One region of the Acetobacterium sp. MES1 genome, then DNA from elsewhere that is predicted to be linked to it. Evidence: riboswitches for the same ligand, from Rfam matches in the RefSeq annotation. Region 1 holds a riboswitch; the other holds the start of a gene.
What was found. A riboswitch is a leader RNA that binds a small molecule or an ion and turns the genes downstream of it on or off. The one in region 1 is predicted to bind cyclic di-GMP.
Positions count from the first base shown of each region.

Region 2: another riboswitch for cyclic di-GMP. It lies ahead of BI182_RS12385 (flagellar hook-length control protein FliK); the one in region 1 lies ahead of BI182_RS10625 (prepilin peptidase).

Region 1 is NZ_MJUY01000036.1:5,213-26,689, reverse strand. Features, by position in the region: gene BI182_RS10710 (ACP S-malonyltransferase) at 1-936, opposite strand, end outside; gene fabG (3-oxoacyl-[acyl-carrier-protein] reductase) at 1-1, opposite strand, end outside; gene fabK (enoyl-[acyl-carrier-protein] reductase FabK) at 924-1,871, opposite strand; gene BI182_RS10700 (acyl carrier protein) at 1,882-2,103, opposite strand; gene BI182_RS10695 (beta-ketoacyl-ACP synthase III) at 2,191-3,150, opposite strand; gene BI182_RS10690 (MarR family winged helix-turn-helix transcriptional regulator) at 3,166-3,648, opposite strand; gene BI182_RS10685 (NAD(P)H-dependent flavin oxidoreductase) at 3,779-4,849, opposite strand; gene BI182_RS10680 (DMT family transporter) at 4,927-5,856, opposite strand; gene BI182_RS10675 (histidine phosphatase family protein) at 5,988-6,695, shown strand; gene ybeY (rRNA maturation RNase YbeY) at 6,717-7,184, shown strand; gene BI182_RS10665 (diacylglycerol kinase family protein) at 7,156-7,602, shown strand; gene era (GTPase Era) at 7,623-8,519, shown strand; gene recO (DNA repair protein RecO) at 8,540-9,292, shown strand; gene BI182_RS10650 (VOC family protein) at 9,340-9,729, shown strand; gene BI182_RS10645 (MFS transporter) at 9,931-11,097, shown strand; gene BI182_RS10640 (EAL domain-containing protein) at 11,187-14,147, shown strand; gene BI182_RS10635 (DUF3793 family protein) at 14,219-14,776, opposite strand; gene BI182_RS10630 (DUF2325 domain-containing protein) at 14,779-15,111, opposite strand; cyclic di-GMP riboswitch class I at 15,597-15,681, shown strand; cyclic di-GMP riboswitch class I at 15,761-15,845, shown strand; gene BI182_RS10625 (prepilin peptidase) at 15,925-16,602, shown strand; gene BI182_RS10620 (Flp family type IVb pilin) at 16,659-16,826, shown strand; gene BI182_RS10615 (Flp family type IVb pilin) at 16,879-17,046, shown strand; gene BI182_RS10610 (Flp family type IVb pilin) at 17,103-17,270, shown strand; gene BI182_RS10605 (TadE/TadG family type IV pilus assembly protein) at 17,444-17,854, shown strand; gene BI182_RS10600 (pilus assembly protein TadG-related protein) at 17,855-18,889, shown strand; gene cpaB (Flp pilus assembly protein CpaB) at 18,958-19,629, shown strand; gene BI182_RS10590 (CpaE/TadZ family protein) at 19,705-20,838, shown strand; gene BI182_RS10585 (TadA family conjugal transfer-associated ATPase) at 20,869-21,477, shown strand, end outside.
Region 2 is NZ_MJUY01000047.1:19,725-30,173, reverse strand. Features, by position in the region: gene BI182_RS12390 (Na/Pi cotransporter family protein) at 359-2,095, shown strand; cyclic di-GMP riboswitch class I at 2,224-2,308, shown strand; gene BI182_RS12385 (flagellar hook-length control protein FliK) at 2,671-4,308, shown strand; gene BI182_RS12380 (flagellar hook assembly protein FlgD) at 4,322-4,747, shown strand; gene BI182_RS12375 (TIGR02530 family flagellar biosynthesis protein) at 4,780-5,190, shown strand; gene BI182_RS12370 (flagellar hook-basal body complex protein) at 5,263-6,792, shown strand; gene BI182_RS12365 (flagellar FlbD family protein) at 6,979-7,173, shown strand; gene BI182_RS12360 (motility protein A) at 7,204-8,055, shown strand; gene BI182_RS12355 (OmpA/MotB family protein) at 8,073-8,813, shown strand; gene BI182_RS12350 (flagellar motor switch protein FliM) at 8,844-9,857, shown strand; gene fliY (flagellar motor switch phosphatase FliY) at 9,854-10,449, shown strand, end outside.

The sequences.
Region 1 (21,477 bases):
TGTAAAAGTCCATTCCTTTCCAGCGTTTTTAGCTTCCAGATAATCGGTCAACAGGGTTTCAACGTGATGACAGGTTACTGATTTGTCAATTTTTTTTAAGAATCCGCCCAGGGTTTTGCCGGGGCCACATTCAATAAAGGTAGTAAATCCATCGGCGATCATATTGCGCATGGTTTGTTCCCATAATACGGGATGATTGATCTGGTGCAGAATGTAGGACCGGATATCCACCGGCGCATCAGGGTAGGGCTTGGCATAGGCGTTGGAATAGAGGGGAATTGACGCTTCAGTGAAGGTCAATTCATAGATCCGCTTTTCAAGCAGTTTAGTGGCATAGGTCATAAAAGGCGAGTGAAAACCGCCAGACAGGGTCAGGGGAATACCCCGGCCGCCCAGCTCTTTAACCCGGGTTAAAAACAATTCCTGATCGGCTTTTAAAAGTGCGACAACCAGCTGCCCGGGACAATTATAGTTAACCGGGTAACACTGGTTGAATTCCTTGCAGAGTGCTTCCACTTTGGGATTTTCAAGTTTTAAAACCGCTACCATGGTTGCAGGCGTCATCTGTGCGGCCTCTTCCATCGCCCGGCCACGCTTTTTAACAAACTTTAAACCATCGTCCATTGACAGAACTCCGGCGGCTACCAATCCGGTTACTTCCCCCAGCGAGAATCCAGCGATTCCCTGGGCTTCAACGCCAACACATTGCAAAGCAGCCAGGGCTGCCAATTCGACAGCAAAAATACAGGGTTGGGTGTTTTCGGTTTGATTGAGGGCTTCGGAAGGCCCTTCAAAACAGAGGGCAGTGGTGCCCTGATGAACGGCATTAACTTGGTCAAAAATCGTTCGCGAAGACACGCAGTGTTCGTAGAGGGGTTTGCCCATACCAACATACTGAGATCCCTGACCCGGGAAAAGCAGTGCTATTTTACCCATTGTAAGCCTCCTTTTAATACTGTTTCGGTTTCTTTGGCCAGTGTTAAGATGATTTCCTTCACGCTTTGTTTTTCTTTTATCATGCCGGCAATCTGGCCAGCCATGAAGCAACCTTTTTGAGAATCACCTTCCTGAGCGGCAATGCGAAGGGCACCCCGACCGTATTCTTCCAGAGCTTCTGGTGGCGCAGTTGGGTCATTTTCCAATTTTATGAAATCTTTTGAGAAGGTTGTTTTCAGAGATCGGACCGGATGACCCAATGTTCGTCCACTGAGGATGGTGTCAATATCTTTGGCTTTAATAATTTTATCTTTATAATTTTCATGGATGTTGGTTTCGTGGGCGACTAAGAATCGGGTGCCCAGTTGAACGCCCACAGCCCCCAGCATCAGCGCTGCGGCGATCCCCCGGCCATCACCGATACCACCAGCAGCGATGACCTGAATTGAAACTGCGTCACAGACCTGGGGAATCAATGGCATGGTGGCCATTTCGCCGACATGTCCGCCGGATTCACCACCTTCGGCAATTACGGCGGTGGCGCCAGCCCGCTCAGAAAACCGTGCCAACCCGGTGGAAGGCACGACCGGAATCACTTTAATACCGGCTTCAATCCACATTTTCATAAATTTTCCGGGATTGCCAGCTCCGGTAGTAACCACCGGAACCTTTTCATCAATCAGTACCTGGGCAATTTTATCGACATGGGGGTTCATCAGCATGACATTGACCCCAAACGGTTTATCCGTCAAGCTTTTTACTTTGATAATTTCGGTGCGGAGCCAATTTTCATCGGCGTTCATTGACGAAATAATCCCTAAACCACCTGCATTTGACACGGCAGCCGCAAGCTGAGCATCGGATATCCACGCCATTCCTCCTTGAAGAATGGGAAATTCAATGTTTAATAGATCGCAGAGTGGTGTTTTAATCATCCTATTTCACCTAAGCGATTGCTTTTTCGATCAGCTCTACCACATCACCAATCGTTGTCAGTTCGCCATCCATTTCAATGCTGGTATCAAAGGCTTCTTCGATTTCCATAACCAGTTCTACCGTATCCAGTGAGTCCAGTTCCAGTTCTTCGAAGGTTGAATCCATTGTTACTTCCAGATCCTGTTCGTCTTTGTAATTCCGTAAAATTTCCACTACTTTTTCTAATACCATTTGATTAATCCTCCTAAGATTATAAAATAAATTTTTACTTGAGATCGGTTTAGTTGCTTTAGTAATTATAATTGTTAGCAGACCCTATCAGGCCCATTCAATCACACAGGCGCCAGTTGTCAGTCCGCCACCAAAAGCGGTTAAGGCAATTCGGGTACCGGATTTGAATAAACCATTGCGGTTTAGTTCATCCAGTACCAGAGGAATACTGGCTGCAGAAGTATTGCCGCAGCCGTCGACCCGCAGAACAAATTTGTCGATTGATAACTTCAGTCGTTTGGCAGCCCCTTCGATAATCCGCAGGTTGGCCTGATGGGGAATAATATAATCAAGATCAGCAAGAGCAATACCGGCTTTTTGTGTCACCGAGCGTAAATCACTGCAGATGGCAGCTACTGCAAAGCGATAAACCTCCGGCCCATCCATCAGCAGATAGGGAGCTGGATGGGGCTGTCCTGTGGTCAGGGGATGGTTACCCTTGGGCCAGGGAATGCTTAAGGCATGCTGATTTCCGACGGCAGTCAGTTGGATCGCTTTGAGGCTGTCGCCGCTGGTCAGCACCGTCGCACCGGCACCATCGCCAAAAAGAACGGCGGTGGCCCGATCCTGCCAGTCCACCAGTTTGGACATTGCATCCACCGCAATGACTAAAATTTTCATATCACCATTGCGGGAAAAATAGGCATCAGCCACGTCCAGCCCATAGACAAAGCCAGAACAGGCCGCATTAAGGTCAAAACTGGGACAGGTCGCACCAAGTTGTTCCTGAATCAGGCAGGCCAGAGAAGGGGTGACAGTATCACCGCCAAGAGTGGGGCAGATAATCAGATCGAGCTCAGTTGGTTTGATTTGGGCGTTTGCCAGAGCGTTCACACTGGCTTCCAGGGCGATATCCAAAATGGACTCATCGACACAAATATGCCTGGCTTCAATGCCAGTTCGAGAAACGATCCACTCATGGGACGTATCCAGAAACTGGGCGAGGTCTTCATTGGTCTGGATTGTTTTGGGCAACGCAGAACCGGTTCCGATAATTGTAAAGGACATTTGTTCCTCCAAACATCAAGGCTCGGACGACTCATTTTCGTCAGCGAGTCTTGATAATTTTTTTCTGAAAAAACCATTTAATTTTTCCATGCCATGAATTAAAACTTCTTTTTCTTCATCAGTCATTTCTTTAGCAATATCTTTCACCATTTTTACATGAAAATACTGGTGAATTTTATCGATCCGCAAGCCCTTGTCGGTAAGGCGGACGTACACAACTCGTCCATCGGTATTGCTTTTCTCTTTTTTTACATACCCCTTCTTGACCAGTTTATTAATGGCCACTGTTACTGAGGGGAGGGTAATGTTTAGACTTTGGGCAAGATCACTTATGGTTCTTCCATCATTTGTATTTTTTCCCACATGCTCAATTAGATGCATTTCATTGATTGATAAATCAATATTTGTCGATTGCTTGAGTAAATCCTCTTCAAATTTTAAAATATTATTGAATGTATCAACCAGAACGGCGTTGAGTTGGGAAGAAAAAGAGTCCAAAGGGTCACCTCCATATTTATTAGATTGTCTAACTAATTATAGCGCTAAAAAAATATTTGTCAAGAAAAGCTCTGGTTCTGGATAGTTTCTTAGGCGGTCTTAAGATTTAATAGCTCTCTAAAAAAAATTTTTAACCAAGCTCACTGGTTAATTCATTCATTAAGGCTTCCACGGTGGTAATTTCAGAGATCTTATAGGCGTTGGCCCCGGAAAAAACATAGCCGTTATCGAGATCACCTTTTCTACCGGCAATCAGTGCCAAACCAATACAGTAGGGTGCCGTTTTATAGTCACAACTCTTGATGCAGTTAATGGGACAGTTTTTGGGGTGCCGCAATCCAGATTTGACTTCTTCCAGAAAGCGGTTGTGAATGGCCCGGCCTGGCAAACCAGCGGGACTGACAATAATCTCTATATCGGCTTTGGTTGCTTTAACCATGGCTTCTTTAAAGGCCAGTGAGGCATCACATTCGTTGGTGGTAACGAAGCGGGAACCAATCTGAACGGCATCGGCACCAGCTGCCAGCGTTTCCCGGACATCGGCTGCTGTAGTAATTCCGCCACCGGCGATTAGGGGGATGTGTCGTCCAACCAGATCCTCATAGGGTTTGATTTCTTCCAATACGCCGGGAATTAATGTTGGTAGCGCCTGTTCAGCCAACCGTTCGGGAGTCAGATCTTCATTTTTAAAACCTAAATGACCGCCCGCCAGGGGACCTTCCAGAACGATGGCATCGGGAGCAACTTCGTAGTGACGCCACCAGTGTTTTAAGATCAGCTTGGCTACCCGCTTGGATGAAATAATGGGAGCAATCCTGGTTAAGGAATTGCGGGTCAGTTCCGGCAGGGTTAAGGGCAGGCCTGCTCCGGCAAAAATGATATCATATCCGGTTTGCACAGCATCTTTAACCAGTTGTTCGTATTGGGTCAAGGCCACCATAATATTAATTCCAATGGGCCGATTGCCGGATATCGCTTTGGCCCGTTTAAAGTGATCCGTCATTGCTTGTCGATTGGCCAGCTTGGGATTTTTTTTATAGTCAGGGTAATCACTACCCATTTCCACTGCCGATAAAACACCGAGTCCGCCAAGTTTTGAGACATGACCGGCCAGATTAGAAAGCGAAACACCGATCCCCATGCCTCCCTGGACAATCGGTTTGGAAAATTCCAGATTTCCAATATTAAATTGAGTTTTCAAAAAAAAACCTCCTTTGCAATTATTCTTGCGATTGGAGGTAATCATAGCATATTGCGAATTAATCTGTAAAGAAAAAGCTAAATCTCGGTGATTTTTTCCGGGTTATCCCGTTTTGTTTTAAGAAATGCTATTTTTAAAAAGGACCACTTGGTTTCAGCGGTGAGGATGCCCATAAAAATAACCAGACAGCCCAAAAACATCATCAACGTAAAATCCTCGCCAAGGATCATGATCGATAAGAGACTGCCAAAGACCGCTTCAAGACTAAGGATAATGGCGGCATGGGTGGAATTGGTATATTTTTGGGCCATCGTCTGTCCCAAAAATGCCAGGAAGGTACAGAATATCCCCAGATACAAGCCATTGATAAGTCCGGGTATCGGGATTGCCAGGGTAAATTCGCCAGTTAGTATAACATAGGCTAAGGATACGATTGCCGCAAAACCCAGTTGAATCACTGTCAGGGCAATGGGATCATGTTCTTTTGAGTAAATCCCCACCACGACAATATGACAGGCGTATAATAAGGCGCACAACAGGGTAAGGGCATCCCCGGGATTAAAGGAAAATCCAACCGAAAAATCGATGGTCAACAGGGCCAGCCCCAGCAGCATAATAAAAGCTGCTACAAAATTATACTGATCCGGCCGATGTTTTTTGACGGCCCAGTAAATAAAGGGCACCATAATCACATTGGTCGCCGTTAAAAAGGCCTGTTTTCCGGCCAGCATATATTGCAGACCAATCATCTGGGCGGCAAAAGCAGTGAACAGAAAAAAGCCAATCACACAACCGGCCTTAATTGTATCTTTTGAGAGGTTCTTTAAATTTTTCCGGAAAATAAATCCGGATAACAGGGAGGCAACGGCGAATCGGACTGTCATCAACATCATCGGTGACATGGAGTCCAGGGCGTTTTTTGACGCAACAAAACCGCTGCCCCAGACAAAAGCCACTGCTACCAGCCCCAGATCAGCAAAGAGTGCTTGTTTTTTTATTTTTTCCATGGTGATATCCTTTCTCAGGTTCTGGTTTAATTATAACTAAAATAATCAGGGATGGCAAAAATATTTTGGTTTCCCCGATTAAAATGAGTTATAATAGAGAAGAAGTATATCAATCACATAAGGACGAATAAATGAAACTTGTATTGGTTAGACATGTAGAAACTTTTGGAAATGTAGAACATCGCCTCAATGGCCATACCGAATCCGACTATACGCCCCGGGGCGAGGCTATGAAAGAAATTCTGGTGGAAGAACTGATTGCCTTGGATAAGAAACTGGCATTTGATAAAATCTTTGCCAGTCCAACGACCCGGGCTTACAAAATTGCCCAGGCTGTAGGGGCAGAAACCGGGAAAGAAATTTTGGTCGACCACCGCCTGCGGGAATTTAACTTCGGGATCTTTGAAGGAAAAACCCGGGACGAATGCATCGAAATTTTCCAGTCAGAATGGGATCAATGGATGGCAAATTATATAGATTACAGAGTCCCCCAGGGTCAGAGTCAACGGGAATATCATGACCTTTGCGCCGAATTTTTAACCGAACTAACCGAAGGCGAAACGGTTCTGATGGTAGCTCACGGTGGTACAATCCACGGTATGTTGACCAATATGCTGAATCTGCCACTGGACTGTAAATGGCATTTTGACATTAAATTGGGAAGTATCACGATGATTGATTATAACCATGGCTTTGGAATGCTATCCTATATGACCACCCCACCCTATGATGAACTGATTTCACACCCAACTCCCTTGACGGATGCCAAAAAATCCGCCATGCGGGCGGCTGCACGAGCCGAAGCGAAAACCAAAGCCGCCCATAAAAAAAAGAAATGATAAAATTAGAGAGGAACTAAAATGCTTGTAGTCGCTTATGATAACCGTAGTGATTTTGAAATAGATGAAACGGTATTGGAAGAGGTCGAAGACGCAATGGTGCGAACGCTGCTTCACCAGGAAATTGAGGTGGAGTGTGAAGTAAGTTTTTCATTTGTCAGTACCTCCGAAATAAAAGATCTGAACCGGGAGTACCGGGATAAAGATTCTGTCACCGATGTCCTGTCCTTTCCGATGTATGAAGATTTCATAAATAATCGGGAGTCAATTATCAAAGACAATCCGTTTTTGCCCTTGTTACTCGGTGATATTGTGATCTGCATCCAGCAGGCAAAAGCCCAGGCCAAAGAATACGGGAATACCCTGACCCGGGAGCTTTCCTATCTGTCGGTGCACAGTGTATTGCACCTGTTGGGTTATGACCATCTGGAAGATGATGAAAAATCGGTGATGCGTCGTATTGAAAAAGAAATTATGGGTGACGACTAACGCCTCGCCCCAGTCGCATCCTTCTATCAAGCAAATGAATCAGGAGGTGGGAACGATCAGACGAAAGCTACAAAAGAGTTTTTCTTTTGCCATTGAAGGTATTTTACACACCCTCAAAACCCAGCCGAATATGCGCATTCACTTTGGCATCGGTTTATTGGCGGTGGCCTGCGGTTTTATCTTTAAAATCGAAAACTATGAATGGCTGGCGTTGGTGATTGTAATTGGCTTTGTTTTTATCCTCGAAATTATCAATACCGCCATTGAAACCCTGGTGGACCTTTATACCGAAGAATACCATCATCTGGCCAAGGTTGCCAAAGACACCGCCGCCGGAGCCGTAATGGTAGCAGCCATCATGTCAATATGCGTGGGGCTGATTATCTTTTTACCAAAAATTATCAATTGGTTTTTTTAACCAGAGAAAGAATGTGAATCATGAACAAAAACTTTAAATCCGGCTTTATCAGTATCGTCGGTCGTCCGAATGTCGGAAAATCGACCTTGCTTAATAATATTATGGGGGAGAAACTGGTGATTACTTCGGCCAAACCCCAAACCACCCGCAATGCAATTCGTTGTATTTATACCGATGAGCAGGCCCAGATGGTTTTTATTGACACTCCGGGAATGCACCGTCCCAAAAACCGGTTAGGTGACTACATGCAAAAAGCGGCGGAAAATACCGTTGCTGATGTGGATGTGGTTTTATACCTGGTTGAGCCCGAAACAAAAATTGGGCCCGGCGATCAATATATTCTGGAGAAGCTGGGAGCCAGCAAGACCCCGGTTGTTTTAGTCATCAACAAAATTGATTTGTTGCCCAAAGAAGAACTTCTAATCACCATTGCGGCATATCAAAAATACGATTTCCTTAAAGCCATTATTCCGATTTCGGCGGTTACCGGAGATGGTGTTAAAGAACTGCTGGATCTGATAACCGACCTGCTCAGTCCGGGTCCGATGTTTTTCCCCGCTGATATGATTATTGATCAATCCGAACGCTGGATTGTCCAGGAGCTGATCCGAGAAAAGATCCTTAACCTATTAAATGATGAGGTTCCCCACGGTATTGCTGTCGAAGTGACAGCCATGAAACCCCGAAAAGGGAAGGATATCATTGACATTGAAGCAACCATTTTCTGTGAGCGCAAAACGCACAAGGGCATCCTGATCGGCAAGGGTGGCTCGATGCTGACCAAGATTGGCTCACAAGCCCGTAAAGATATTGAATTTTTCCTCAAAACCCAAATCAATCTGCAGCTTTGGGTGAAGGTTCGCACGGATTGGCGGGATAAGAATTTTGATCTGAAAGATTTAGGCTATTTTGAATAAATCTTTCCGTTTGGAGCAATATGGCACTGATTAAAACAAAAGGCCTGGTCATCAGGGAACAGCCCTACAAAGAACAGGATAAGATTCTGACCATTTTTACCGAAGATGAGGGCAAGATCCAATGCATCGCCCGAGGCGTTCGCCGCCAGAAAAGCGGCCATTTAGCCAGCACTCAAATTTTTGCTTATAGTGAATTTGTCTATTATCCCGGCAAGAATTTTGGCATTATCAATCAGTCGAACTTAATTGAAGCCTTTTATCCCTTGCGGAATGATCTGACCAAAATGGCCCTGGCTTCATATTTACTGGACTTGATGTATAACGCCTACGAATTTTATCAGAAAAGTCCAGAGATATTAAAATTACTGCTCCATGTGTTGTACTACATTTCTGGTGGCAAAGCCAGAAACGACCTGGTTCTGGTTGGGGCCTTTCAAATGAAGCTGGTCAGCTACTTAGGCTATCGTCCCGTTCTGGAAAGGTGCATGGTTTGTCAGCATGATCAGGATTTAACCCACTTCAGCATTGAACAAAATGGCCTGGTCTGCCGGGACTGCCGGGAACAAAGCCCCGGCTATCTCTATAAGCTAAACCCAGCCATGCTGGAACTGCTCCGGGACTTTTTAAAACAACCGATTAAACAGCTCAAAGACCGGGAGATCGACCCAGCTGAAGCCCTAAAACTTAGTGATCTGCTGGATCATTATATCAGCTGTTGCATCGGTAAATCTTCCAAAGCCTATGCTTTTTACAAAACCATGCTCAACCCCTAGATCTGTTGGGAAAAATATGAAAAATTTAAATTAAAAAGGAGATTATGATGGGAAACTACAAAATGGCACATACAATGATTCGGGTATTGGATTTAAACCGCTCTCTGGCGTTTTACAAAGAAGCTCTGGGATTTGAGGAAGTACGACGACGGGACGAACCAACCTATGAGTTTACGCTGGTGTTTTTAGGCGATGGCAGTCCCAACGGTCATCAGTTGGAACTGACCTACAACTATGGTCAGGTGGCTCCCTATGATTTGGGCACTGCCTACGGTCATTTAGCCGTCGTGGTTGATGATCTTGAAGCATCCTGGGCCGCGCACGACGCAAAGGGCTACCAACCCACTGAGCCAAAAGGTTTAAGTGGTGATGGTAAACCCCGTTATTATTTTATTACTGACCCGGACGGCTATAAAATTGAAATCATCCGGAAGTAAAAGTTTGCCATGATAAGAGAGGGAGTACCTCTCTTTTTTTTAACTAATTTCTGGTTAAGTGAAAGGGGGCTATGAAAAACGATTGTCATCATCCGAAATGAAAAGCATTATCAGGCTAGAACCTTCGAATATTTGATCCTATCGGGGGTAAGAATTATATTAAAATACTATTCTAATTTGTACTGAGATATGGAGTCGCAATTGGAGAAAAAACGAATCAAACTGGCTATTTTATCAGTTGCATCACTTTTAATGATATCAATGACCGCTTCTGCCATTCTTGCCGATATCGAACAGCATTACCCCAATGTGTCAGAAACCATGATTCAAATGGTTTTGACCCTACCGGCGTTATTGGGGGTGATTTTTGCATTTGCTGCAGGTCCACTCTCAATGCGGATCTCAAAAAAGAGTCTTGTGATTTTTAGTCTAACTTGCGGGCTCTCTGGTGGATTGATGGGATTGATACTGGGGCCGCTGGCGATTGAATATTTATGGCTTTCCAGTGTTTTGATTGGTGTCGGTCAAGGAATTAATGCAACAATAACTCTGGCCTTAATCACCGTTTATTTTTCTGGCGAAGAAAGCGGGGCGATGATGGGACTCCAATCGGCTTTTCTTAATGGCGGTAGTATGGTGCTGTTGTTTACTTCCGGTTTGCTGGCTAATATAAAATGGAATGGAGCTTATCTGGTTTATCTGGCTTTTCTACCGGTTCTTGTGATTGTCATAAAATATTTGCCCCATGATCAGCCGCTTCCAGCGACCCAACTAAAAGCAAGAAATCGTACTGAAAAACTAAATGGTACCGTCTATTTTATTGCCCTGATCATCTTTTTATTTGGCAGCTGCTTTTTTGTTTTTCAGACTAACATAGCGCTGCTGGTGGTGAGCAAGGGCTATGGGGATGCGACGCTTAGCGGTATCATCAACACCCTGATATCAGCAGCCGGAATGATCACCGGTTTTCGTTACAGCCATATCATCTACCGCCTAAAAACAATGACAATAACCGTCGGAATCGCAGTTGTGGGACTGGGGATGAGCCTAATATTTTTTCTGGGATCGTTAGTCAGTATCTGTGTTGCCGCTCTTTTTATCGGATTTGGAATTGGTGTTGTTATGCCAACAGGAATTTATCTGGCCGCCAACGCAGTAAGAAAAGAGAATCAATCCACTGCCATTGCATTGGTAACGGCAGCGGTCAATTTAGGAATGTTTGTCTCACCCTTAATCTTTGATTGGATATCGCTCCAGATCCCTGACAGTGATATAAGTATCAAGTTTATGATCGCATCACTTTGCTTGCTGCTATTGGCAGTAGTATTTGCAATGAGTCGTCGATTTGTTTTAAATAAGCCGCAATAGAATTATGCATCGTATCGAAGTTTAGAAATTATCAAATCCTTATCTGTACCGGATTCGTACGAATTGATCGAAGTAAAGGAGAGCTCACCATGAGAAATCATTTAAAAAAAATCACCATTACAGCAATATGGGGAGTTGTTTTTACGAGCCTGGTTTTATTGTTCTGTTTTCCAATGATTGGCCATGCCCTTAATGAGAATAAGCGGGTGTTGTTTATCAGTTCATACAGTGAGAATTTTCCAACGGTTCCGCTGCAAATTAAGGGGATTCAGTCTGCGCTTGATGAGAAAGTTAGTCTGGATATTGAATATATGGATACTAAGCGGCTGGATACTGTGGAGAATAAACAACTGTTTTATGAAAATCTTGCTTATAAATTAAAAAATCTGCCGCCCTATGACGCCGTGCTCGTTGGGGATGATAATGCCCTGCAGTTTATGATCGATTATCACGACACGCTGTTTCCCCAAATACCAGTGGTGTTTTTCGGAATCAATGACTTCGACCGGGGAAAGTCAGCAGCCGAAAGCCCTTACTTTACCGGAATGTTCGAAAAATTTTCAATGGTCGAAACGATTAAAATCGCCCATAAATTCAATCCTAAAGCTTCCCAAGTTATTGGTATTGTGGACTCATCACTGACCGGTCAAGGTGATCAGGGGCAATTTCTGGCCACTCAAAGTGAATTCGATAATCTTGATTTTCGGGTCTTAAACGTATCAGACTATACCTTTGCTGAGTTTGGGGAAATTCTTAAAAATTTGGATAACGATGCAATTCTTTTATACCTGAGTATGAATCAGGACAAAAACGGTGTTGTCAAGGACTTAAGCGATCAGTATCAATTTTTAAAAGATAATACCAGCATACCGGTCTATCGAACCAGTATCGGCGGAATTGGTGACGGCATATTGGGCGGAAAACTGATTGATTATGAGGCCTTTGGACGGATCTCCGGTAATTTGATCATGGATATATTGAATGGCAAGTCCGTGGAATCAATGGGTCTTATTGAGGATACGCCCTATTACTATATATTTGATTATGATCTCATTAAAAAATTCAATATTCCCGAGTCGCTAATTCCCCAAAATGCTGTTTTAATTAACAAAGAACCCTCACCACTGGAAAAATATCGAGAAATTTTTGTTAGTATTGGGGTTCTAATACTCTTTCTTTTGATTGTTTCATTAATTCTTATCGTCGATAATTTAAAACGGCGTACCATTCAAAAACAATTACAAGAAAGTTATGAGCGACTGAAAATAAGCAATGATCATCTAGAAAAAACAGAAGACAAATTGAGAACACAGTATGAGGTCATTGAAAAAAGTCTCAAAGAGGTCGGTATCCTGAATCAGAAATATGCCATTGCTACAGAAATTACAAATAGTGCAGTTTGGGAATTGGATTTAGATACCAACGAAATTCTAATATCTGATAACTTTTCTAATGTCAGTCGAATCCTTAATGAAAACGAAAAATTTGAAGATTTATTGAGTCGATTAACCGATCCGGAACACAAAAACAGATTATTATACGAAATACAGTCGTATTGCACTGGGCGTAAAAATGAGATTGATATTCAGATCCCCATTAACGATGAGGATAATAAAGTAAAATGGATACTATTCCGGGGCAGAGGAATAGCCCAGGGAAATGGTGTTATTAAACAAATTCATGGAATTCTTATGGATACGACACGAATGAAGGAACAGGAAGATTATATTGAATACCTTGCGACCCATGATTTTTTAACCGATTTGCCAAATCGAATGAGTTTTTTAGAAAAACTCTCGGATGCACTGGACTCTGGTAAACCTGGAGCCGTTTTATTGTTTGATATCGATAACTTTAAAGCGATCAATGATACCCAGGGACACGTTTATGGTGATGAGATCTTAAAAATGATTGCCCATCGACTCAGTAACATTTCCAATGAAAAGACGTTTATTTCCCGTTTCGGCGGTGATGAATTCCTGATTTTAATGAAAAATATTAATGGAACCCAGGAAGTTGAAAAATTCGCTCAAACTACAAAAGCAGCCTTTGATAAAGCATTTGTACTCAACGGCAAAGCCAATAATATCAATATCAGTATGGGCTTAACCTGTTTTCCGGAAGACAGTTGTGACATCAATCAAATTATAATGAATGCCGATACAGCGATGTATCATGTTAAACATAGCGGTAAAAACAACTACATCTTTTATTACTCTGAAATGAAAGACATTATAAATACCCGAATCGAAATAGAAGCGATTATTCGAGAAGCCTTAGAAACAGATGGCTTCAAACTTCTCTATCAGCCGCAAGTCGACTTGTGCTCAGCTCAAATCCATGGGTTCGAAGCATTATTGCGATTAAAAGATCATAATATCCAACCAGATCAATTTATCCCAGTTGCAGAAGATACTGGGCTGATTATTAATATTGGGCGTTGGGTAGCTAAATCTGCGATTGAACAATTTGCGAAGTGGCGAGATATGGGGTTCGGAGAAAAAATAATTGCGATTAATTATTCCAGTAAACAATTGAAGGATAAAAATTTTATCGCATATCTGGGGCAACTCATAACGACTCATGCAGTTAAACCAGAAATGATTGAAATCGAAATTACAGAAAGCATTCTGCTGGAGAATGATACTGAAACGATGTCTTTTTTGCAGGGATTAAAAGATGCTGGTTTCAAAATCGCCCTGGATGACTTTGGTACCGGCTATTCGTCTCTGAATTACCTGACATATATACCAGTGGATAAGGTTAAATTGGATAAATCCATCAATGAAAAGTTTCTAAACCTCAAAAACAATCAGGTCATGGATAGTCTAATTTCATTGGCACATAGTCTAAAACTGGAAATCACCGCAGAGGGAATCGAGGATTGGAATCAATATTGGCAATTAAAGCGTGGCGGTTGTGACTATATTCAGGGATATCTTTTTAGCAAACCACTGGATTCAGCCGCGGCAGAAAATATTTTTAATCATTTCTTTGAAATAGACGATGAAAATAAACCCGTAAACGACCTAATTAACCCATTTTTTTAAAAAGTCCATCCATTTTTGCAATATCAGATGGATGGACTTTTAAAAAACAATCACAATAGTTCAATTTTTAGTTATGCAGCAACAGTCAATCTCATCAGGGATGATCCACTGAGCAATCGTTGATAGTAAGCTTGCGTACATTTTTTATATTTGTTGAAAAGTTTGATTGTTTCGTTTTCATTGCAATACACTTTCCAGCAACCACAATATTTACAGTTTTTTCCTTCATGCTCGATAAATCCCTGAACATCTTCAAACGGATAACTTAAAAACAAGCCAATCTCGTGAGGGAATTCACTGGAATTTTGAATCCGTTTAGATAAAAATTCCAGGCAAGACTTCAAATCATCGGTATGATAGCCAATATTCTGAAGAAAGCTGTCCACCCGGGGACATGAAAAATCTTTAAGCAGTCGACTTTCACGATAAACATAAATTAAAACCCGACTGGCATTTATCCTCAGTACCTCCAGATAGACACCACGAGCATTCAACATATCATTACACTGATCCAGCTGCTCTGCGAGTTGGCAATAGCTGGTAAATGGATAACTGAATAAATTACCAGTTTTCATTCCGGCCAATGTAGGCGAGCAGTGGCGTATCATTTCTCTCTCGAATTTACTCATGACTACATCTTCCGGGTCTGCGATTTTAAAACACACCCATCGCAATTCTTACATTGAGCACAATGCTCTTCCAGAATGTTTCGTAATGCAGCCAAACTGCTGCTATGTGACCGTGCCAGGGGTAAATTAAGTCTTTTTGCCTCATCGGTCGCACAGTTTACCATTTTATGAGAAACCGTCCCAGTAAATAATACAATCAAATCTGGGACGCCGATTTTCTTTTTCATCGCACCCTGCATTTGGGTGAAAACCTTAGCCCGGCAATCATATTCTTTGCATAAATCTTTATATTGATAAATCATGCGATCATTTCCGCCAATAATAACAATGCTCATTAGGTGCCCTCCATCCCCTTGTGTTAGTTATAACTAACTGATTATAACTTATCACAATTCGGAGCAGCTGTCAATTATTTTTAAATATTTATTAAGGAATTATTATTGGTTTTTATGGCTGACTACAAAGCTCATATTTAAATATTATACCGCATAAATCAACATACAGTATTTTAAGCATTGACTTTATATTGATTAACAGTTTTCGCGAAATAACATTGATCATCAAAAAAACGGCTGCAACATTAGATTATTATAATACAATTGATGATTGATAATAATATCACAAAATTGCACAACAATATTAATCAAAAGTCGAGTGATGCACAAGAAACATCGGCGCATATAATGAATATCTTATATTTAATGTCAGTAGTAATCTAAAGTATTTTGAGCAAAATATTACTGCTGCAAATATAATAAAAAAAATAATTCGCAAAATATTCACTTGACAATTGATAATATATGCCTTATCATGATGCCAATAGAATATTTAGCAAACTTATCGAAAGGTAAGGACGCAAAGCTTTAGGGTCTAAGTAATTATTTATATGACAGCCAGTTGCACAACCACATTTTTTAATGATGATTATAATGCAACGTGTCAATGCGTTGTTTTTTTATTCTATACGATTCAGTTATTGGTCAATTTAATATTTGGCAAACTTATCGAAAGGTAAGGACGCAAAGCTATAGGGTCTAAATAAGTATTTATATGACAGCCAGTTGCAGATTATAGGTGTATTTAATTCGCCTTAATTGCAACGAGTAAATCGTTGCTTTTTTATTGCAAAAAACGAATGGAGGATACTGATGGATCAATTACTGATAACTGCAGAAGTTTTTATGATTGGAGCAGTGACTGGCGTATTAATGAAAGAAGCGACTGATTATTTAGTCAGACAGCGAGTCAAGACCTTGACTAACCATCAGTTGTCCGGCAATGTTACAAAAACAATCTTTTGGGCGATGCTTAACGCAACCATCTGGTTGATCTTTGTAAAGCTCAACGGACTTGAACCAAAAACATTGGAATGTATGTTGCTCTTTTCAATCTGTGTCATTCTTTCTGCTGTAGACATCAGCATTAAAAAAATCCCCAATGAGCTGGTATTAATGACGATATTCGTGGGCGGTGCCTTCATCATTACCGGGCAACCGATTGCCAGTATTGGAATGAATATCTTTGGTTTAGTAATTGGTTTTATTATATTCTTTTTACCAGCAATAATTGGAAAGGGCGCTGGTTGGGGAGACGTAAAATATGCCGCTGCGGTTGGTTTTTGTTTGGGTGTTTATGGAATAATTTCTGCGATTATGATAATGACTTTCTTTCTGATGATCTATACAGCATACCTGATCATTAGACGAAAAGGTAATTTGAAATCAAAGGTTGCCCTGGGACCGTTTATGGCTTCCAGTTTTGTATCCGTATTAATTTTAAATTTTAACAACACAAATTATCTGATAGATTTTGGAATGTTGTTTTAAACCAAGGCAAACTTGGTATCGATTACGTAAAATTTATTAAAAAGGGAGAAGAAAAAATGAAAAACGGATTATCACGCATGATCAGAGAAGAAGATGGACAGGGCATGGTTGAATATGGCTTAATTATCGCCGGGATTGCATTGGCTGCCATTGCCGCCATTTGGTTATTGGGACCCCAAATCGGGCAAATGTTTACAGATATCGGCACTCAGTTAGCAGCATAATGATTCTAATTAGTTTGACTAACAAATATAAAATATTGAAGGAGAAACTGAAATGAAAAATCAATTGATGCACATGATCAGAGAAGAAGACGGACAGGGTATGGTTGAGTATGGTTTGATTATTGCCGGGATTGCATTGGCTGCCATTGCTGCCATCTGGTTACTGGGTCCACAAATTGGTCAGTTCTTTACCGATATCGGTACTCAATTAGCGGCTTAAACGATAATAGATCAATAGAAATTTATCGAAGATACTAATTAAAAGGAGTAAATAAAATGAAAAACGTATTATCACGCATGATTAGAGAAGAAGATGGACAGGGTATGGTTGAGTATGGTTTGATTATTGCCGGGATTGCATTGGCTGCCATTGCTGCCATCTGGTTACTGGGCCCTCAAATCGGTCAATTCTTTACGGATATCGGAACCCAATTAGCAGCATAAAGCCTATAGGTAGTTATTGTGTTTACTGTGAAGAAACCAGTGGCATATTGGCAACGTCAAAGTGGAGATTTCTGCCGGACGTAATCAATATGCCTTTTTTAATCGGCTAAACGATCTGCTCCAGTTACAGTTAAATAAATCAGATCTTCAGGATGAATGATCAGGGAGGAAACATGTTTGCAAACATAATCAAACGGATAAAAAAAGAAGACGGGCAAGCAATTGTTGAGCTTGCTATCACCCTGCCAATTTTGATTATGATTTTGTGCGCAATTATCGATTTTGGTTGGCTGTTTATGAATCAGAACAGTATTGATTATGCCGCAAGAGAAGGCGCACGCTATGCAATCGTTCATTCAACCAGTAAGACAGCAATTGAAGAGCATATTCGGACAATTGCTCCTGAGAACATTGCCGACACTGTAGACATCAGCATCACGTTTACAAATACATCAAACCCCCGTCTTGGTGATGTAATCATCGTTATCAGCGATGATGTGAATATATTGACTCCAATTGTTGGTGTTTTTGTTCAGGGTGAAACCATGAATCTTTCTTCATCCTGTACCATGAAGGTGGAGTAAATGAGACAGATAATGAACTTATTAAAAAAATTTCCCTATAGACAGATAAAAAAATCCGAACAAGGTGATGCGTTGATTATTGTGGCCGTTTCGATGGTATTTATTATGGGAATGCTGGCATTGGTAATCGATCTGGGGTTGGCGTTTTTAAGTACTGGAGAACAGCAAAAAGCTGCGGATGCAGCCGTATATTCATCCGGGCGGTTACTACCCATCGAAACGGGAAACACCACCAAGGTCAATCAGATTAAAGAGAGTGCCATTAATTATGCCGATCTTAATGGTTTTCCGGATTTAACGCCTGAGGATGTCATTCTGGGGAAAATCAGTAATGGTCAATATACTGAAATTCGTGTTACTGTTGATAATACGGTACCGATGTATTTTGCCAAAATATTTGGAGTCGATTATTTGGACCTTACCCGAACGGCTGTGGCAAAACTGTCGCCAGTTATCAGAACCACTGGGGTGGCACCAATTGGCTTGACGAAAGAGGAAATGGAATTAAGGTTGGCCAGCAATAACCTGACGCACGTAACTTTGAAATACGGGGAAAAAAATGTTTGGAGCGATTCCCCATCCTTTTTTGGAGCACTTGATCTCGATGGCCAAGGAGGGGGGGCCAGCGATTATCGGATTTGGATTACCCAGGGTTATGCCGGTGAAATCAGTGTTGGTGATGTTCTCTTAAAAGAAATGGGAAACATGGAAGGACCTACTTTTCAGGGCTTTGATGAACGTTACAACGGTTGTACCCATTTTGGTGCGCTCAGCGGCGGTGTTGGCTGCACTACTGATAATTTCGAACCGACATGCCCGAGAATTGTCAAGGTGCCCATTTACTCGTATACGGTTGATAAACAAACCGTTGTAGTGGAGGGATTTGCCGCGTTTCTTCTGGAAAATCAAACTGATAAAGGTGAAATCACTGGTTCATTCTTAAATATGGTGTCAAATGGCGCTTCTTCTGGAAGTAACGTCGGGGAAGGAACCGATGGGGATTTTGGATTATATAATTTGATCCTTTCCGAATAATTAATAATTACCGGTATTTTGGGTAAATACCATTTATAAACCCATTAATCAGTTGAATGGAGAAATCGATGAAAAAACTCGTAATAATTGCATTGATCGTATCGGTGATCACCGGATTTGCAGTTTTTCAATTTGCAATCTCTCTGCAAAAAGGCAAAGACCAGGCGACACAGCCCGTTGTTTTGGCAACTCAAGCCATTCCCAAAGGAACCGTCATTGAAAAAGAGATGCTAACAACCGAAGAAGTACCAATTGAGATGGTTCACCAACTGTCAATTGCCAATCCGGAGGATGTTCTGGGGCGTATCACCAAGGAGAACATTGAGGCCAATGAACAGATCCTGACCAGTCGTTTAAGTGATACCAATCAGGAAAATAATAATTTATCCTACGCCATTGAACCAAATTATCGGGCCCTGACCATTCTGGTCGATGAAGAAAAAGGGGTAGGTGGATATTTAGTCAAGGGAGATCGTGTTGATCTTGTCACTATTTGGATCACAAAAGAAAATGGTGTCGTTTCACAATATGTTGTCGAGAATATCGAAATCCTGGAAATTGGCCCAATAAGCACTGGCGACAAAGGCGGGGAATACACCTCAGTAACGGTATCGGTACCAGCAACTGAGGTCGAGAAAGTTACCTATGCGCTGTCAATCGATCAAACACCGAAGTATCGTCTGGTACTCCGCTCACCAGTTGACAAGGCCATTTTGGGTCCAAAGCCGTTCATGCCTTAATCTAATTCGGCAATAAATAATAATTCATATATTATAGAAAAAAATGGGGTAAACGCCATAGAAAAGATAAAGGTAATGATTGTCGGAAATAATGACAATCGGATCTATGAAATTAAAAGCCTGCTTCGCAGTGACAGCGTGGCATTTATCGGTTTCTCAAAACAGGATGAAAATGTTCTGGAGAAAGCCATCAGTTTGAAACCCCATGTGCTGATTATTCAATGTGAAGATGACTACAAAGCAGCCATCGATTTGGCTGAAAAAATATATATCCGAATTCCCGGATGTGCAGTAATTCTTATCTGTGACAGTTTTGATGTAAGCATGATCGAAAAAGTCATGTTGGCCGGGATCCGCAAAGTACTACAGTTCCCCATTGATGCTGAAACGTTACAGGAAAACATCGAATTGGCTCATTACATGGAAAAATCCCGTTTGGAAAATGCGGATATCACGGCATCCAATAATATGCAATCCCGGATTATCACGGTATTTGGTGCCAAAGGCGGGATTGGCAAGACAACCATTGCCATAAATTTAGCGGTATCGCTGGCAAAAATGGGTAAAAAGGTCGCGGTAATCGATGCTGATCTCCAATTTGGCGATGTCAATGTTTACTTTGATATTGACCCTAAGGATACAATTTCCGAATTATCCCAGGGCAACGATGCTGGTGATATTGACGCCATCAAACGGATGATGGCCTTGCATTTTTCTGGGGTCAGCATTGTCTGTGCCCCCAAAAGCCCCGAATATGCCGAATATGTAACCCCTAAAAACATCGAAACCATGATTAATACCATGCGGCCCTTTTATGACTATATTCTGATTGATACCGCACCGGTGTTTAGTGACATTACCATGGCAGCCATCGAGAATTCAAACTTGGTGCTGCTGGTTACTGTTCAGGATATCTCAACCTTGCGCAATACCAAAATTACTCTTAATATTCTAGAGTCCCTGCAACAGAAAGAAAAAACAGAACTGGTGATCAATCGGTTAACAAAGGGATTGATCAGCTTAAAAGATATGCAGCGGGTGTTAAATGAACCAGTTAAGAACACCATCGTTTTTGATTTCAAGACAGCAACGACTGCTCATAATAAGGGAATCCCCATTGTCTTGGACGCACCGAAGTCGGAAATTAGCAAAAACCTAAAAAAGCTGGCGCAATATATCGTCAATACCATTGACCATCGAGTTAGTTAAAAAGAAAGAATCGATAAAAGAGGTAAAAAAATGGGACTGCTGGAAAGAATGGAACAACAACGGCTGGGACAAAAAGACAAGGCCCAGGAAGAAGGGAAAAAAGACATTATCCATGTTGATATTCATCAGGATCTGAAAAATCGGGTTCATCAGGAAGTAATTAATGAAATCAATAGCAGTAAGGTTGACACGGTCGGCAAAGAAAATCCCATCGAAATCCTGCGAATCCTGGAAAATGTCATGGCGGTTGAAGCGGAAAATGTCAACCGCCTGGATCGCAGCCGTATTACCGAAGAATTACTCAATGAGATTATCGGCTATGGACCGCTGGAAGTGCTTTTAAATGATCCGGATATTTCCGAGATCATGGTTAACGGTTATAACCGGGTCTATATTGAAAAAAAAGGGAAGATTCAATTATCGCCGGTGGTTTTCAAGGACAATCAGCATGTGATGAACGTGATTGACCGGATTGTATCTTCGGTAGGCCGTCACATCGATGAGTCCAGTCCGATGGTCGATGCCCGGTTAAAAGATGGTTCCCGGGTCAACGTGGTGATTCCACCGCTTTCTCTGGTCGGGCCGGTTATTACCATTCGAAAATTCTCCAAAAAACCAATTACCACTGATCAATTATTG
Region 2 (10,449 bases), on a different contig from region 1:
TAAAATGAAGAATATCAAATACAAGCCCGGATGTCAACCCAAACTTTTGATATTTAGACTAACTTCGTTTTCATTTTTTTTAATTAAACCCGAAATAGGATCGGCAATGGATTGTTAACGTGGTTAATATTATAAAAGATAAAGTAACAAAATACAAAATAAAATAATTAAAAAAAAGGTTCTCTTAGAGATTAGTTAATGTTAAAATTATGTTAAATTCAAAAAGGTGATATAATTTAGAGAAATTCGATTATCCTGGTTAACATAAGGATATTAGGTTGCAAATGCATGGTCTTTCATTATGTTTATTAATTTGGAATAGATGTTGCCTTAATCAATGATTATTTTGGAGGAAATAATGACGTTAGAAATGCTGATTGGCCTTTTCGGAGGTTTAGGGTTATTTGTTTTTGGGATGCACATGATGAGCGAAGGCTTAAAAACGGTAGCTGGAACAAAAATGAAAAAACTATTGGAAGTTTTAACCAATAATAAGGTTAAAGCGATCCTGGTGGGAACCGTTGTCACAATGATTGTTCAGAGTTCCAGCACCACAACGGTGATGGTGGTTGGTTTTGTCAATGCTGCGCTGATGACACTTACCCAGGCGGCTGGGGTTATACTCGGTGCCAATATTGGAACAACAGTCACAGCTCAGTTAATTGCATTTAATGTGACGGAACTTGCACCCGTTTTTATCGGCTTTGGTGCCCTGATAACGCTTTTCAGTTCCCGCAAAAAAAATCGCGATTGGGGCAGTATCATGCTTGGTTTTGGGATCTTATTCTTTGGTATCGCTGCGATGTCAACTGCAATGGAGCCACTCCGGGAAAGTGAAGATTTCATTTATCTGTTATCAACTTATGGAAAAAATCCGCTGCTGGGAGTTTTGATCGGAACCCTGATCACCGGTATCATACAAAGCAGTAGTGCCTCCATTGGTTTGCTCCAGGCACTGGCCTTGTCAGGGGTATTTGCCAGTATTGGGGGAACCGGTGCGATCCAAATCTGTATTCCCATTTTAATCGGTACCAATATTGGAACCTGTGTGACCGCTCTGATTTCCTGCATTGGCACCTCCACGGCCGCAAAAAAAGCGGCCTTTATCCACCTTTTTGTTAATGTTTTTGGCGCCATCTGGGTGATGATCCTGCTCGTTGGGATGGACAGCATCATGGCGATTAATCCCATTTATGAATTCATTGTCAGTATTTCCGGCGTATTTATCAGTAGTAGCGGTGAGGTGGTTCCCAATGTGGCAAGACAAATTGCCATGGCGCATACCTTTTTTAATGTAGCCAACACCATTGTATTATTCCCCCTGATTAATTATTTTGTCACCTTTCTGGATCGAATCTATCCTGAGAAAGAAGAAGAAAAAGGATTGCAGCTGGATGATCGATTGCTCAATAATCCTTCTGTTGCTTTAGGTCAGGTTGTCAAAGAAACAAATCGCCTGGCCGAAATGAGTTTTAAGAATTTTAAAATCGCCTGTGAATCCATCATGGATGGGAATGAAAAGCTGGTTGAAGAAATAGTTAAGCGGGAAGAACGCATTGATGAATTTCAGCAAGGCATCGTGGAATACTCGGTTAAGCTTTCAAACGAAAATATGTCGGAAGAAGAAAATGATCGTCTGGCCTTCGTCATGAAAGGGAGCCATGATCTGGAGCGAATTGGCGATCATGCCATGAATATCGGGGAGCTGGCTGAGATGCGGGCGACTAATAAAATCGTCTTCAGTGATATTGCCAATCAGGAAGTGTTAAATTTAATCAGTTTGACTTCCAACACACTCAGAGATATGGTAGAATTAATGGAAACAGAAGAGTCAAGCTTATGTTATAAAATTCTTGATGAAGAAGAAGAAATTGATGAAATGACAGAAAGCTTAAAGGATGACCACATCCGTCGTCTTAACGAGGGAATCTGCAATCCTTATGCCGGAGTCATTTTTCTGGATCTGTTGACCAATATTGAACGGGTTGGTGATCATGCCTCGAACATTGCCCAGGGTATTTTAGGTTTAAAACTGCATCAGGGGTTGATTGCCAAAGATGATTATGACAATGAGATGGAAGATAGTCAGCAATAAATACAACCAACCTGGTAGGGTCAAAACGCAGATAAATACAGCTAAATAGAGGTGTTTACAAGAAATTTACCTTAAAGAAAGTAATATTTTCATTGACAATGAGAGGATTATATCGTAATATTACAACAACGTAATATTGGCATACTTATTGAAAAGTAAGGACGCAAAACTACAGGGTCTAAATACGGTGGTATATGACAGCCAGTTGCAAATTGAGATGGTGATTACCATGATGAGCAGTGGCAATGTCGCTGCTTTTTTTTGTTAGAAATTAAACCATAAAATGAGTTGCAGGGTTATAGTCGACTGTTATATAATAATGACCGGTTTGTTTTTCAGGAAAGATTCTTTTGACGGAAACAATTGTTATTTAAAATAGGAGTTTTCTTAAGATCCAATTTAATTTGTGATATAGATGTTTACAGAGGTCTTTTTCGCTTATATAGTATACATATAGTATGTAGGTTATTGCGGTCGTTTCGGCTGTTATAATAAACGAACAATTTTAATTGTTCGATATGTTAGCGGTACGTTTTTGTATCGGTAATAATTAAATTTACGAAGGGAGGTAGGCAATGAATTTAGAGTTTCAAGCGACAGGAAAGTCGACAATGACGGGAGTGAGAGGGTTTAATTTGCAATCAGAAAATCCGTCCACCAGTCAGTCATGCGGACACGAAAGAAGCGCCCAGTTTAAAGATTTGCTGGATCAGTCAAAACAGAATGTCAGCCATGCGGATCATCATTTGGAGAAGGTTCGAAAGAATCAGCGGGAAACCAAATCGATTGCGGAAAACAATCGACGGCAAAGCGATCAAACATCACTAAAAGATGATGCGGTCACGACTATTGATGATCAAGTTGAAGAACCGAAGGAAGCGGAGCTAAAAAGCGATGAAGGACAGCAAAGCAGTTCTTTATCAACACTGGATTCAGCACAGTTAATGGCTATCCAGAGTTTTCAGGGAGGTATCGAAACAGCACTGACACGGCTTAACCTGAAATTAGGGATTGAAGGGGTTGAAGAGCCGAAGACAGGCAGTGATCAGGGGCAAATGCTCGTCTTGGCAGGCAAAGTTACAAAAGAAGAGATGCTGATTTTTCAACAAAACACCAGCCAGATGGAAAGTGAAAACCAAGTCAAAATTGATGGTGATCCGGAGATAGTTAAAGGTGTCAAGCCTGAGCAAGCGAGTGTACAAACCTCTGATAATGAAGGTGATCAATCTTTAAAAAAAGAAAATCAAATCGAGCTGGGAGATGAATTCAAATTTACAATTTCAACAGATTCCCGGCGACAAATGTTTAAACAGGTTGAAGCCGTTAGACCTGTGTTGACAGAAATAAAATTTTCAGAAGATGCTGAACCGGAAATAGCGGCAACAACATTCAGAGAAGATACTGAACCGGAGATAGCAGCAACAACATTCAGAGAAGACACTGAACCGAAAATGGCGGCAAGAACATTTAGTGAAGATGTTGAACCGGAAATTGCAATAACTGAATATGCTGAATCTGGCTTAGTGGATGATGTTTCTAAAATCACAGGGGGCGTTGCAAAGAATGAGGAACGATCAGGGGAAGAATCTGATGACAAAAGAATATTAGTATCGGATGTTCTAGAAAAAGCACAAGGGCAAATTGGAGATCAGAATTTAGAAAAAATGAATAGCCGGGAAGTTAATATGGCCGCTGTTAATTCAAACAAAAGCGCAGAAGTTCAAGCAACGAACAAAACAGAGGTCGCTCAGCAGGTTCAGCAGAAAATTCTTCAGAATTTCGAGCCCAACAAGCCAACGGTATTTCAAATGACCTTGTCACCAGATAATTTAGGCGATATTGATGTCAAATTGAGCTACGATCAGGGAAAACTGATCATTGATATTATGGCCGTCAGCCAGGAAACCCAAAAACTATTGGGAAAACAAATTAATCAATTGGTTAGAGGTTTGGCGCTTCAGAATGTTCAAGTGGAAACGGTGCACTTAAATACCCCGGTAGAACAAAGTGGCGATAGTCAGAACGCAGCATTTATGATGAACAATGGTTCTGATCCCAATCAAAATCAAAATCAGGCTCTGTTAAGAGAACGGTTTATTAAAAGCAGCGGAGTATTAAACAGCATCACAACAAATGGTGATGAAGACGAATCGGTATTAATTCCCCAGAATCTCCAGAACTATACCAACCACCGTGTGAATTATTTGATTTAAGGAGGAAGATATAATGGCGATTGATAGTATTAATAATTATTTAAGTACCGCAGCAGCGACGTCAGCAACAACTACTTCGACAAAGAAAACCGGCACATCTTTGGATATGGATGATTTTCTCAAGTTGATGGTGGCCCAGTTACAGAATCAGGATATGAACAATACCGCAGACACCTCGCAATATACAACCCAGATGGCTCAATTTTCGATGGTGCAGGCCTTGACTGAACTGAATGAAATGACCAAAACGGTTTACTCCATGAGTTTGATTGGAAAAGACATTACTCTGGCAGAAAACGCTTCTGATGGATCTCTCCATGTGGTATCAGGGGTTGTTGAAGGTGTCAACTTATATGACGGCGATGCTCAGGTGATTGTGAATGGTGTGTCTTACCCGATGAGCAGTATTATGGAAGTAACGCAGTCGAAATCAGAATAATTGACATTTAGTGTTTAAGAAGAGGTGATCCAATGACGGACAGAATCAATGGGAATTTTTATCGGTTAAATGATGCCATCATTCGACAAACCGAAAAAATAACCAATCCCACGAATCAGACCTCGAAAGTTACGAATCCGGAAAAAAGCGAAAATAGCTTTCGGGAGCTTCTCGATCAACAAATAAAAAACAGTGTCACATTTACCAAACACGCCAGTATCAGAAAAGAACAGCGTAATATTGAAGTATCTGACAGTGATTTGGAAAAATTGGGAGATGCCTGTGACAAAGCTCAGGAAAAAGGGATTGGCAATGCCTTAATTATGATGGATAATTCGGCGTTTATCGTCAATGCAGCGGATAAACGGGTTATTACTGTAATGGACAAAAACGAAATGAAAAATAAACTATTCAATGATATTGATGGTGCCGTGTTTATATAGTTGGACCTCGATGAGGAAACTGGAAGCTTTGACCGACAGATAAGCTTCGAACGGCACAGAAAGGAATCAAAAATGATCAGATCTTTATACTCAGGAATTTCCGGGATGGCAGCCCACCAGACCAAATTAAATGTAATTGGTAATAATATTGCCAATGTTAATACTTACGGCTTTAAAGCCAGCCGGGTGGTTTTCAGTGATGTGCTGTATCAGAATTTATCAACCGCTACTGAAGCTACCAACACGACTGGCGGTACCAATGCCAGCCAGTTGGGGTACGGCGCCAAGGTTGCCAGCATAGATATGCTCAATACAATTTCTTCCGGAGCCAGCACTGGTCGGGCATTAGATGTCTATATTGCTGGCGAAGGCTATTTAACCGTTCAGCCGACGGCCGGAGCCAACCGTTATACCCGGGTTGGTAATTTAAAATTTGATGCACTGGGAAATCTAACCGATGGTGCTGGCAGTAAGGTCATGGGGATACCGATTGATGCTGAAGGTAATGCAATTTTGGATGCCAATGGAACCCTGTCAATGAATGGGCTGAAGGCGATCAACGTTGACCCGATCGAATTGGAAAAATACACCGGCATTACCATTGGTAAATCTGGCGAGATTACCGGGATCAAAGCCGGTGATCCTGAGTTTACCAAAGGCTCAATGCCCGAATGGCTTACAAATTTAGTTTTGCCAGAAGATACAAACTATACTGGTGATGTAGATCTGGTTATTGGCTATATGGTCCGGACTGATTCAACAAATGTACTGGCAAAAGCAGCAGTCGCACTTGAGCCCAATGCAGACATTCAAGGAGGACCGTTAACACTGACAAGATCCGCATCAGGCGACTACTCCTTAGCTACCGGACTGCAGAATAAAGAAGGGGAAGAACTTGATGATCCGGAAGGCAACTATGGCGAACCAGTGCTTAAAAATGGGATTCTAACCTTTCCAAAGCTACCGGGATTAAAAATTGATACGACGAAACTTCCAGAAGATCCAGTTGCTGGTGTCTTTGATTTTGGAAGTATCTCAATAGACGCCGATAAATCGATGCTTTTAAGAGTTTCTAATGAGGGCGGTGGAATTGAAAATGTAAGTACCCCAATTCCTTTTGATTATAGTGGTTTAATGCCAGCTGAAGATGGTCCAATGACGATTGAATTGACTGATCCTGATACGCAAGGAAAAATTAAGTTGGTTGTGCAATCGAATCTTTTTGATGCGATGTTTACGAATGCTGATCCAGCGAATACTGTGGCAGCTACAAAGACCACCATCGGCAAGATCGAAGCTGGCAGCGACACCCCTGTCACCCTTGGCTACCTGGCCATTTCTAAATTCGCCAACAACGACGGCCTGCTCCAGGATGGCAATGGCTACTTTATGGAATCGGCCAACTCCGGCGAGGCGATTGCTTCAAAAGCTGGAACCAATGGCACTGGGGGTACCGAATCAGCCAATCTGGAAATGTCAAATGTTGACTTATCTCAGGAATTTACCGACATGATTGTTGCCCAACGTGGTTTTCAGGCAAATTCTCGAATCATCACAGTTTCTGACTCGATTCTGGAAGAATTGATTAACCTGAAGCGATAGCAAATAATAATTAAGAAGAGCTCACCCGAAGGGAAAAAATCCTTCGGGATGAGCTTTTTATCCTGGCCAGATACCAAAGGGGTGGATCCACCCCTTTGGTATCTGGCTGTTACTTAGTAAAAAGTTGAAAATTACTTCTATTTAGGTTATACTATGAAAATAAAAAATATATTTTAAGGTGGAAATATGATAGAATTAACCAGATTAAACAAACAAAAGAATGAAAAGTTTCTACTTAATTGTGAGATCATTGAAATTATTGAAGAAAAACCAGATACCACCATTCGCCTGACGAATGGCAAACACTATGTGGTAAACGAAAGTTCAGCCCAGGTACTATCAAAGATAATTGCATACAAACGAAATATTTTTAGCCGTTAACCACTAAATTCTGACAGGAAGTATAAATTTATGGAAATTTCAACAATCATTGCTTATGTCCTAGTCGTCTTTACGATGTTTTTTGGGATGACATTCAGTTCTGCAAATGGTTTTAACATCGGGGCATTAATGAATTTTATTGATCCTCAAAGTATGTTTATTACCATCGGTGGAACATTTTTCGTGCTGATCGCCTCTTTTCCGATCAAATCATTTAAACATATCCCGAAGCATTTAAAGATGATATTTTTTAAAAGTAAACAAGATCCTCTGGAATATGTGGATATTCTGACAGAACTTTCCAAAGAGGCGAGACGTAAGGGATTGTTGGCTCTGGAAGCAAAGGCAGCCGATATTCAGGATGAGTTTCTTAAGGAAAGTGTCCTGCGAATTGTCGATGCCATTGAGCCAGATAAATTAAGATCCTGGTTTGACCAGAAAATCGATTATATTTCGGAACGAAACGATCTCGAACGAAAAATTTATGATATGGGCGCTGCTTTGGGGCCGGCCTTTGGGATGATCGGAACCCTGATTGGTTTGGTAAACATGCTAAAAAACATGAGCTTTGAAGGTGGTGCCAGCACCCTGGGTTCTGATATGTCGGTCGCATTGATTACGACTTTTTATGGATCGGTACTGGCAAACTGTGTCTTTATGCCAGTATCCAGTAAATTGGAAATTGCTCAGGAGAGGGATCTGCTAATCAAGGAACTGATTATTGAGGGGGTAGTTGCCATAAAAGAAGGCGAAAACCCCAAATACATCCGAGACAAATTGATGAACTTTTTGACGGAAGACGAAATCAGGAAAGCGAATGGTGAAGCCCCATCAAAAGGTGGAAAATCCAAAGGTAAAAAAGGAAAAGCTGTTGAAAGTTAAAAATAGGGGTATATATTATGGGCAAGCGTAATAAGAACAAAAAAGGAATCAATAAAGATGCCTGGCTGAATACCTATGCAGACATGATCACCCTGATTTTAATCTTCTTTATCCTACTTTTCTCGATGTCAACGTTGGATGCAGCAAAGTATAAGCAACTGGTTGAGATATTTAATCCAGCTGCAGTATATGAAACGACCGGAACAGCGACTGAGTCAGACGGTTCAACATCCCCAAACGAGGACATTTCGGTGGAAGAGATCGTTGATCTGGAAGATCTCTATCAATACCTGAGTCAGTATACCAAGGAAAATGGCTTGGATGATGCAGTCAGTATTGAAAAATATGAAAAAGCGGTTTCGATCAAGTTTATGTCATCAATCTTTTTTGAACCCGACAGTTCCCGGATTAAACCCGGCGGACAACAGGTCTTATCAGACATTGGCCAGGCCTTTAAAGCTGTGGAGCCGACGATAAAATCAATCCGAATTGATGGACACACGGCCCAGGCTGATTCACCAGTTGATGATCGGGACTTATCCAGCAGCCGGGCCAATGAGGTGCTAAGATTCTTGCAGAATGGCTATATTACTGATCCGGCAAAATTATTGTCAGTGGGATTTGGCCAGTATCGGCCCATCGCACCCAATGATACTGAAGAAAACCGTGCCAAAAATCGCCGGGTTGAAATCATTATTTCCGAAACTGAAGATTTCTTCAGTGACATTGCGACAGGAACAGATACAGTTGCACAATAGAATTAGAGACAAACACTTAGGAGAAACGAAATGGCAGAAATTCTTTCGCAAAGTCAAATTGATAGCCTTTTAAGCAGCCTGATCAGTGGTAAAGATGAGCCGGAAGCGCCAAGTCCGGTGGCCGGTAAGAAGGTTAAAGATTACGATTTTAGAAGACCAAAGCTTTTTACCAGAGAGCAACTTAAGCATTTATTCAGTATTTATGAAAATTATGCCCGGCTGGTGTCTTCTCATATAACAGGAATTCTGCAGACATACAGTTTGGTAGAAATAATCGAGGTGGAAGAACAGCAGTACTACGAGTTTAATAATGCCCTCCCCGATTCGGTCTTAATGGGGCTGATTGATTTTGATATTAAAGACAGCGAAGATGAAGAAGATCTGGTCATCATGGATCTTTCCAAAGACGTTGGTTTTTGCAGTTTTGACCGGTTATTGGGCGGTTCAGGCAAGCCCCTCAAGGAAGATCGGGAGTTTACTGAAATTGAAATTGGGGTTATGGAGTATTTTTTCAGAGGGATGATCAACCTGATGAAAAACGTCTGGTTTGATTATCTGGAAATCTCTCCCCGGTTAATGAAAATTGAAACCAATTCCCGAATTCTTCAGGGGATTGGGGCCGATGAAAATGTCGTCATTATTGTTATGAGTATTAAAGTAAATGAAACCCAGGGAAAGATTAACATCTGTATTCCGGCGACAACCCTGGATATGCTCTTTAAAAAGAAAATGTCTCAAACCAAGAAGAATATCAAAAGAGGCGATCAACAGGCAGAGGAAAAGAGACGCTTAAATATTATCAATGAAATCAGAAAGACGGAGTTGGAAATAAAAGGTGTCCTAGGTGATACGGAGGTACTCTCCCAGGATATTTACGAGCTGGAAGTTGGGGATATCATCAAGTTGAATAAACCGGCAAATTCGATGGTTGATATTGTTGTCAACGATGAAGTCTGGTTTAGGGGAGAAATGGGTGATTACAAGAAAAAAAGAGCGATTCAGATAAAAGAGCTTAACGAGAGGGGAAGTGAACTATTCATATGACAGAAGCAGTAGAAAATCCAGATAAGCTATCCGGAATGGAAGTTGATGTTATCGGCGAGGTTATGAACATCAGTATGGGCACAGCCGCCACCGCAATGTCAACCATTTTAAATACCAAGGTTAATATTACGACGCCAAGAATTGAAACAATCGGAGTCGAAGAGTTTGAGTTCGCTTACCTTGAACCAGTAATCGGGGTTTTGATTAACTATGTTGAGGGAATCGAAGGGGCTAATGTCCTGCTGTTACAAGAGTCGGACATGAAAAAAATCTTGTCACAGTTGTTTGATATGGACACCAGTGATGATATTGAGTTTGATGAAATCAGCAAAAGTGCCATTGGTGAAATCATGAACCAGATGATGGGAGCGGCAGCAGGCGCATTAGCTTCATTTCTGGGAAAAGTCGTCAATATTTCACCGCCAACCCTACTGGATACTACCAGTAAAGCCAGTATTCGTGATTTGTTTTCCTTGAAGGGCGATAATCTGGTTAGTATAAAGTTTAATCTGAGCATTGAAGGCCTGGTTGAAAGTGAATTTATCAGTGCCATGGAACCTGCTCTGGCCCGGGAAATTGTAACCATGTCGAT